One region of the Micromonospora chalcea genome, then DNA from elsewhere that is predicted to be linked to it. Evidence: riboswitches for the same ligand, from Rfam matches in the RefSeq annotation. Region 1 holds a riboswitch; the other holds the start of a gene.
The links. A riboswitch is a leader RNA that binds a small molecule or an ion and turns the genes downstream of it on or off. The one in region 1 is predicted to bind glycine.
Positions count from the first base shown of each region.

Region 1 (4,353 bases):
GGCGGGGTCGAGGTCGGCCAGATCATCGTCGATGGCTGCCATCGGGGCCTACCGCGACTCGTCGGAGAAGGCGCGGTACTCGTCCGGCGACATCAGGGAAGGCACCTGCGCCAACCGGACCCGCAGGAGCCAGCCTTTGCCGTACGGATCGGCGCCGATCAGGCCCGGATCGGCGATGACCGCCTCGTTGACGGCGACGACCTCTCCACTGACCGGGAGGTACAGCTCCGCGACCGACTTCGTGGATTCGACCTCTCCACACACGTCACCGGCAGTGAGCTGGCTCCCCGGCTCGGGCAGTTCCACGTAGATGACATCACCGAGCGCTTCGGCGGCGAAAGCGGTGATGCCCACTTCGGCCGGCTGAACCGAGTCGTTGACCCACTCGTGGTTGGGGCTGTACTTCAGGTGTTCCGGTACGTTCATGACGCTGAACCCTCGCAAGGAATGGCCGCGGATCACCGCGGACGACGGTAGAACGGAAGAGGGACGATCTCGACCGGCTCGGTGGTCCCCCGGACCTGCACGGCCAGCCGGATGCTGTCGCCAGTGCCGGCACGGATGCTGGCCATCGCGATCGGCCGCTTGAATGTGGGTGAAGGGGCGCCGCTGGTGATGAGGCCGACCGGATCAGCGCCGTGGCCGTCGTCGGTCAGCGTCACCACCTGCTGGCCCGCTCGGGGAATTCTCTGCCCGGACGCGACGAGGCCGACAAGCCGACGGGTGACACCGCTCTTGTGGGCCTCGGCCAGTGCGGCTCGTCCGACGAAGTCGCCTGGTTTGACGAAGGACACCACCCGCCCCAGCCCGGCATCGAACGGGGTGACGTCACGGCCGATCTCTGCGCCGTACAACGGCATTCCGGCCTCGATGCGGAGGGTGTCGCGGCACGCGAGCCCCGTGGGCGTCAAGCCGTGACGCCGACCGGCCACAAGCGCTGCTTCCCACGTGCGGACCGCGTCTTCGGCGTGTACGAGCAGTTCGAAGCCGTCTTCGCCGGTGTAGCCGGTACGAGCGACGACGGCTGGACGACCGTCGATATCCAGTAGCGCTGCGGTGTAGTAGCGAAGTCGGGTGAGTCCCGTACCGGTCAGGGCTTCCACGATGGGGGCGGCGCTCGGCCCCTGCACCGCGATGATCGCCCGCTCGTTCGTGCGGTCGGCGGCCCAGGCCGCGTAGTCCGCACAACGGGTCCTGATGGCCTCATAGACGACGCGTGTGTTGATGGCGTTGACGACCAGCAGGTACCGGTGCGATGCGAGGCGATAGGCAACGAGGTCGTCCAGCACTCCGCCGGCGGCGTCGCAGAGCATGGTGTAGCGCGCGCCGCCGATCGGTACGGCAGACAGATGTCCGACCAGAGCGTAGTCCAGCGCTGTCGGGGCCTCCGGCCCCGTCACCTCGAGCTGACCCATGTGGCTGAGATCGAAGAGGCCGGCCTGTTCGCGTACGGCGCGGTGCTCAGCGAGCTCGCTTCCGTAGCGGAGCGGCATCCGCCAGCCGCTGAAGTCGGTGAATCGAGCTCCGTGTTCTATGTGCGATGCATGCAGAGGTGAGCGGAGCAGAGCCGCAGGGTCCTGGTGCACGGGGGCGCTCCTCGTCCCGACGCACGCGGCGTCGATCGGTCGGTTGCCTCCCGCTCTGTCATTGACCTGAGAGCTTCACCGCTGCGTCAGCGGCTTGCACCGTGGGTGAGACGACGGTCGTCTGCTTTCCAGAGTTACCTCGCCTGCACGGTAATGGGGCCTGAGAGTTTCTTGGGAGTTTGCTCCTTCGGCGCTCCGAATGAACGGAGTCTCTCCCGTGCAGGTTCGAATGGTGTCTATGTAGTTGTGAGTCATTCGCAGGTTAGGTGACCGCACATACCGCGTCAACATCATCCTGCCCATAGCTGACGCCTATATATCGCGTCGGATCGCTACGACGCTGCGGGATGGGCGTGGGGATTGGCCCGCCACCATCGGGCGAAGGCAGCGTTGTCGTTCACGTGATCCAGGTAGGCCCGGGTGATGGCCTGGAACAGGGCGCTGCTCTCTGCATGGGTCAGCGCATCGCGCCGCCAGACGACCACCAGCCTGGCCAGCAACTGCGGCTCCCCGCGCAGCGGCAGCACCCGAGTCCCGGCGGCCGGGGCCCAGGTCGGGTCGACCAGCCGGACACCGTCTCCGGCGGCCACCAGTGGGTGCGCGGCGCCACTCGGCGCTTCGTACCGGATCTTCGGCTCGAAACCTGCGGCGCGGCAGGCCCGTCGCAGCGAGGCGAGTGAGCCGTCGTCCGGCCCCGGCGGGCACACCCACGATTCGTTTCTCAGGTCGGCCAGCCGCACCTGCTCGTGGTGGGACTGCGGGTGGGAGGCGGACATGGCGACAAAGATCGGGTAACGGGGGATCAGTGGCCGGCTGGTGAGGGTGGGACCGATCGGCAGCTCGAAGCCCTCAAGGATGCCCAGCAACGCGGCATCCAACTGGCCTCGGGTGAGTGCCTCCACCAACAGGCGCGAGGACGGCTCGATCTGCAGCGCGATCTCCGGATCCGGGAACGCTTCGGCGACATGGCGTACGAGACTGCCCGCGCAGGCGATGTGGACGGTGCCGAGTCGGAGCAGGCCCGGAATGGGGTGCCGGTCGCCGAAGTCCTCGACGAGCGCGTCGACCTCGGCCAGCACGACGCGGGCGCGCTGGAGCACCTGCTTGCCGAGTTCGGTCGGTTGCATACCGGTACGGCTTCGGACGAACAGCGGCCCACCGACCGTCTTCTCGATCCGATGCACCTGGGCCGTCAGCGCGGGCTGCGACAGGCCCAGGCGGGCGGCGGCGCCGGTCACGCTTCCGGCCTCGGCGATGGCACTGATCGCCCGCAGGTGGCGCACATCGATGCCCATGACCGAGATTATGCACGCGACCGCAGGCAGTGCGGCGGCCACAGGGCAGGCGGGCGCGCCGCCCGGCGACTCTCGCCGGGCGGCGCGCTCATACCCATCACATGTGGTTCAGTAGCGCGTGCTCACCGTGGCGCCGGAGCAGGCGGTCTTCCCGTAGAGGCTGATGTAGTGGTACCCGGCGGCCGGGCTGGGGACGGCCAACGACTCGGTGTTGCCGGCCCCGGCGGAGGAGCGGGTGGCGTTGCTGGTGGTGGCCCAGCTCGACGGACTGTAGTAGAGATCGCAGTTGCCCGTGCCGCCGGCTACGGCAATGGTCAGGGTGCTGACGCCGGCGGGCAGGTAGATGTACAGGTAGTCGTAGTTGCCCGCGGTCGCGGAGCGTCCACTGCGCTGGCAGTTGCGGTCGAGGGTTCGTGTGTCGGTGCCGCTGCATTCCGGCACGGTGGTGCCGCCGCCCGTCGTGACCGAGATCGTCTGGGACGATCTCGCGGTCGCTCCCTGGTTGTCGGTGACCGTCAGTGAGACGGTGTAGGTGCCGGCCGTAGCGTAGGTCTTGCTGGGGTTGACGGCCGACGAGGTGCTCCCGTCCCCGAAGGCCCACTGCCGGGACGCGATGCTGCCGTCGGCGTCCGTGGACCGGTCGGTGAAGGTGGCGGTGAGCCCACTGGTCGTCACGGTGAACGAGGCGGACGGGGGCTGGTTGGTCGGGGGCGGCGTGGTGCTCCCGCCGCAATCCCCTGCCGCGCAGCGCGTCAGCCAGGCGTCGAAGTCCGCGTCGTAGCGCGAGCCAATGGTGCTGGTGAGGTACGTGCGGGCGGCGTTGAATGCCCCCGATCGGTAGTATCCGAGCACTGTCGTCATGTCCGGCCGATGGGACTGCATCATGTACCGCACGGCCAGGTAGCCCCAGTTGTAGATGCGCGTCTGGTCGTTGTTGTAGGTGGTGTCGAACAACGTACGCAGCGCATAGGTGTGGTTGCCCGCCTGGTTCTGGGCGCTGGTGTAGGTGACGTTCCGGTAGGAGTAGGAGACGTACTCGGCGAAGCCTTCGATCCACCAGATGGTCGGTGTGGTGATGTTGGCGCTGAAGTCGCCGTACATGTTGAACCGGCCATCGAGGTAGTGGGTGTACTCGTGGTTGAGGTTCCAGATCTGGAAGGCCGGCCGGACCCACTCGGCTTCGTAGGCGATGAACCTTGCCTGGTTGTTGGGGTCTGACGGGTTGCCCTCCAGGTACATACCACCGTTGTTCGTGTCGATGCCGTAGATGGCGCCCGCGTAGGTCTGGTAGTCGGTGCTCGAGTTGAAGACGACCACCTCGATGTCGGTGTTGACATCGCCTGCCACCGGCCCGCTGTCTGCGACCAGGCTGTGGAAGTAGGCGTCCTGGCCCTTCAGGCTGGTGCAGGACTGGCTCAGTTCAGCCGAGGTCATGTCCTGCGCGACGATCTTGATCGACGGACTGCATGTGT
Region 1 is NZ_CP118233.1:6,772,314-6,776,666, reverse strand. It holds gene glyA (serine hydroxymethyltransferase) at 1-42, opposite strand, end outside; gene gcvH (glycine cleavage system protein GcvH) at 49-462, opposite strand; gene gcvT (glycine cleavage system aminomethyltransferase GcvT) at 459-1,586, opposite strand; glycine riboswitch at 1,725-1,814, opposite strand; gene PVK74_RS30715 (LysR family transcriptional regulator) at 1,919-2,881, opposite strand; gene PVK74_RS30710 (collagenase) at 2,990-4,353, opposite strand, start outside.

Region 2 (4,353 bases), 1.4 Mb from region 1:
GGCCAGCAGGACCCGGGCGACGTCGGCGCGGCTGATCGCGCCGCCGGTGACGTGCCGGGCCAGCGTGATGCGGCCTTCGGGTTCGTCGTCGGTGAGCCGGCCGGGCCGCAGCACCGTCACGTCGAGGTCCCGGCCGGTGATGTCGTCCTCGGCGGCTTTCTTGGCCCGCAGGTACGCCGCCCACACGTCGTCGGTGCCGTCGGCGGGTGCGTCGTCCACGCCCATGGAGGAGACCAGCAGGTAGCGGCGTACGCCGGCTTGTGCGGCGGCGTCGGCGAGCAGCACTGCGGCGCCGCGGTCGACGGTGTCCTTGCGGGCGGCGCCGCTGCCCGGTCCGGCGCCGGCGGCGAACACGACGGCGTCGGCGCCGGCCAGGTGGGCGGCGAGGGTGTCGACGTCGGTGTGTTCCAGGTCGCAGAGGACCGGTTCGGCGCCGGCGGCACGTAGCGCGGCGGCGTGGTCGGGGTTGCGGATGAGCCCGAGCGCGGTGTCTGCGCGTCCGGCCAGTTCCCGCTCCAGCAGTTTGGCGATTTTGCCGTGCCCTCCGGCGATGACGACGCGCATGCGATCAACGTAGCCCGGCCGGGCGCGCCCCGCCGGGCGTCCGGGTGGGAGGTGCGGGTCCGGCGAGGGACCATGGACGGGTGAGTGAGGCGTTCGAGGCGTTGGCGCGGCTGGTGGCCGCCGGGGACGTGGTGGTGCTCAGCGGCGCGGGCCTGTCCACCGAGTCGGGCATTCCGGACTACCGGGGGCCCAGCGGCGCGTCCCGCCGGCACACCCCGATGACGTACCAGGAGTTCACCCGGGATCCGCTGGCGCGGCGGCGGTACTGGGCGCGCAGCCACCTGGGCTGGCAGACCATCGCGCGGGCGGCGCCGAACGAGGGGCACCGGGCGGTGGCGCGGCTGCAGGCGGCCGGGCTGCTCGGCGGCATCATCACGCAGAACGTCGACGGGTTGCACACCGCCGCCGGCGCCACCGGGGTGATCGAGTTGCACGGCCGCCTCGACGAGGTGACGTGCCTGGACTGCGGCAACGCCACCGGCCGCGAGGAGCTGCACCGGCGCCTGTCGGAGGCGAACCCGGGTTTCGACGCGCGGGTGGCGCACGTCAACCCCGACGGCGACGTGGACCTGCCGGACGAGGCGGTGGCCGGGTTCCGCACGGTCGACTGCGCGCTGTGCGGCACCGGCATGCTGAAACCGGACGTGGTGTTCTTCGGCGAGACGGTGCCCGCGTCGCGGGTGGCCGACTGTTTCGCCCTGGTGGAGGGGGCCCGGGCGCTGCTGGTGCTGGGGTCGTCGTTGACGGTGATGTCGGGGCGGCGGTTCGTGCTGCGCGCGGCCCGCCACGGCATCCCGGTGGCGATCGTCAACCAGGGCGTCACCCGCGGCGACACCTACGCGGCGCTGCGCCTGGACGCGCCGCTGGGCGCCACCCTGCGCGCGCTGGCGGACCGGTGCGCGGCGGCCCCGGCGCCGGTGTGATCGACAACCCCGGGACATGAGCCGGAAACACGCCCGCTGGTAGCGTTGGGGGTGCCGGTACCACCCACGTGGGAGAGACCGCCGATCCCGGCGGCGCCGAAGGGGCAGATTCTCCCCGGAACCTCTCAGGCAAAAGGACCACGTGGGCAGGCGCTGTGGAGCGCGTCAGCGCGACTCAGGGGGAGGCCGACCCGTCGACCTCGCCCCCCAAGGAGCGCAGCGCATGACCGCAGAGCAGTTCGCCGACCGGCACATCGGCCCCGGCCCGGCCGACGAGCGCCGGATGCTGGAGGCCGTCGGTTACGGCTCCGTCGACGAGCTGATGGACGCCGCGATCCCCGAGGTGATCCGCTGGCACGGCACCCTGGACCTGCCCGCCCCGGCCAGTGAGCGGGAGGCGATCGCCGAGCTGCGCGCCCTCGCGTCCCGCAACACCGTCGCCGTGTCCATGATCGGTCTGGGTTACCACGGCACGCACACCCCGGCGGTGATCCGCCGCAACGTGCTGGAGAACCCCGCCTGGTACACCGCGTACACGCCGTACCAGCCGGAGATCAGCCAGGGCCGGTTGGAGGCGCTGCTGAACTTCCAGACCATGGTCACCGACCTGACCGGTCTGGCCACTGCGAACGCCTCGATGCTCGACGAGGGCACCGCCGCGGCCGAGGCGATGACCCTCGCGCGCCGCGCGTCCAGGAGCAAGAGCCCGGTGTACGTCGTCGACGCCGACGCGCTGCCGCAGACCGTCGCGGTGATCACCAGCCGCGCCGAGCCCCTCGGCATCGACGTGCGGGTGATCGACGTGGAGCGTGACGAGCTGCCGGCGGAGTTCTTCGGCCTGCACCTGCAGTACCCGGGCGCGTCCGGCGCGGTCCGCGACGACCGGGCACTGGTCGACGCGGCGCACGGCGTGGGCGCGCTGGTGACCGTCGCGGCGGATCTGCTGGCGTTGACGCTGCTGCGCCCGCCGGGCGAGATCGGCGCCGACATCGCCGCCGGCACCACCCAGCGCTTCGGTGTGCCGATGGGCTTCGGCGGCCCGCACGCCGGCTACCTGGCGGTGCGCTCCGGGCTGGAGCGGATGCTGCCGGGCCGCCTGGTCGGGGTGTCCCGCGACGCCGACGGCAACCCGGCGTACCGGCTGGCGTTGCAGACCCGCGAGCAGCACATCCGCCGGGAGAAGGCGACCAGCAACATCTGCACCGCGCAGGTGCTCCTCGCCGTGATGGCCGGCATGTACGCCGTCTACCACGGCCCGGACGGGCTGCGTGCCATCGCCCGGCGTACCCACGAGGCGGCGGCACGGCTCGCGGCCGGGCTGCGCGCCGGCGGCGTTCAGGTCGCGGACGTCGCGTTCTTCGACACCGTCACCGCGACCGTGCCGGGCCGGGCCGCCGACGTGGTGGCCGCCGCCGCGGCGCGCAACGTGAACCTGCGGCTGGTCGACGCCGACCGGGTCGGCATCTCCTGCGACGAGACCACCACGCCCGCGCACCTGCAGGCGGTGTGGGCGGCGTTCGGCGTCGACGGGTTCGACGGCGAGGTGGACGCGGCCCTGCCCGGCGGGCTGGCCCGCACGTCGGAGTTCCTCACCCACCCGGTGTTCCACAGCCACCACTCGGAGACGGCGATGCTGCGCTACCTGCGCCGTCTGGCCGACTTCGACTACGCGCTGGACCGCGGCATGATTCCGCTGGGGTCGTGCACGATGAAGCTCAACGCCACCACCGAGATGGAACCGATCACCTGGCCGGAGTTCGCGCACCTGCATCCGTTCGCGCCGGACGCGCAGACCGCCGGGTGCCGGGAGCTGATCGCGCAGCTGGAGGGCTGGCTGGCCGAGGTCACCGGCTACGACGCGGTCAGCGTGCAGCCCAACGCCGGGTCGCAGGGTGAGCTGGCCGGGCTGCTGGCGATCCGCGGCTACCACCGGGAGCGCGGCGAGGCGCACCGCGACGTGTGCCTGATCCCGTCGTCGGCGCACGGCACCAACGCCGCGTCCGCCGTGATGGCCGGCATGCGGGTCGTGGTGGTCGGCTGCGACGCCGACGGCAACGTCGACCTGGTCGACCTCGACGCGAAGATCGACAAGCACCGGGACGCGCTCGCCGCGATCATGGTGACGTACCCGTCGACGCACGGCGTGTACGAGACCGGCATCGCGCAGTTGTGCGCGAAGGTCCACGACGCCGGCGGTCAGGTGTACGTCGACGGCGCGAACCTCAACGCGCTGGTCGGGTTCGCCAAGCCGGGCCGGTTCGGCGCGGACGTGTCGCACCTGAACCTGCACAAGACGTTCTGCATTCCGCACGGCGGCGGCGGCCCCGGCGTCGGGCCGGTGGCGGTGCGTTCGCACCTGGCGCCGTTCCTGCCCGGCGACCCCCTCGGCGCCCGCGCCGACGGGCGGCCGGCGATCTCGGCGGCCAACCACGGGTCGGCGGGGATCCTGCCGATCCCGTGGGCGTACCTGCGGATGATGGGCGCCGACGGGCTGGCCCGCGCCACCGGCGTGGCCGTCCTGGCCGCGAACTACGTGGCGGCGCGGCTGCGTAACCACTTCCCGGTGCTGTACGCCGGCAACAAGGGCCTGGTCGCGCACGAGTGCATCCTGGACCTGCGTCCGCTGACCAAGGCCACCGGCGTGAGCGTCGACGACGTGGCGAAGCGGCTGATCGACTACGGCTTCCACGCGCCGACGATGTCGTTCCCGGTGGCGGGGACGCTGATGGTGGAGCCGACCGAGAGTGAGGACCTGGCCGAGCTGGACCGGTTCTGCGACGCGATGATCGCGATCCGGGCGGAGATCGACAAGGTCGGCTCGGGGGAGTGGCCGGCGGGGGACAACCCGCTGTCCAACGCGCCGCAC
Region 2 is NZ_CP118233.1:1,355,872-1,360,224, reverse strand. It holds gene PVK74_RS06330 (NAD(P)H-binding protein) at 1-564, opposite strand, end outside; gene PVK74_RS06325 (NAD-dependent protein deacetylase) at 645-1,487, shown strand; glycine riboswitch at 1,547-1,638, shown strand; gene gcvP (aminomethyl-transferring glycine dehydrogenase) at 1,711-4,353, shown strand, end outside.
Region 2: linked by a shared signal. The riboswitch ahead of gcvP (aminomethyl-transferring glycine dehydrogenase) and the one ahead of gcvT (glycine cleavage system aminomethyltransferase GcvT) in region 1 are both predicted to bind glycine.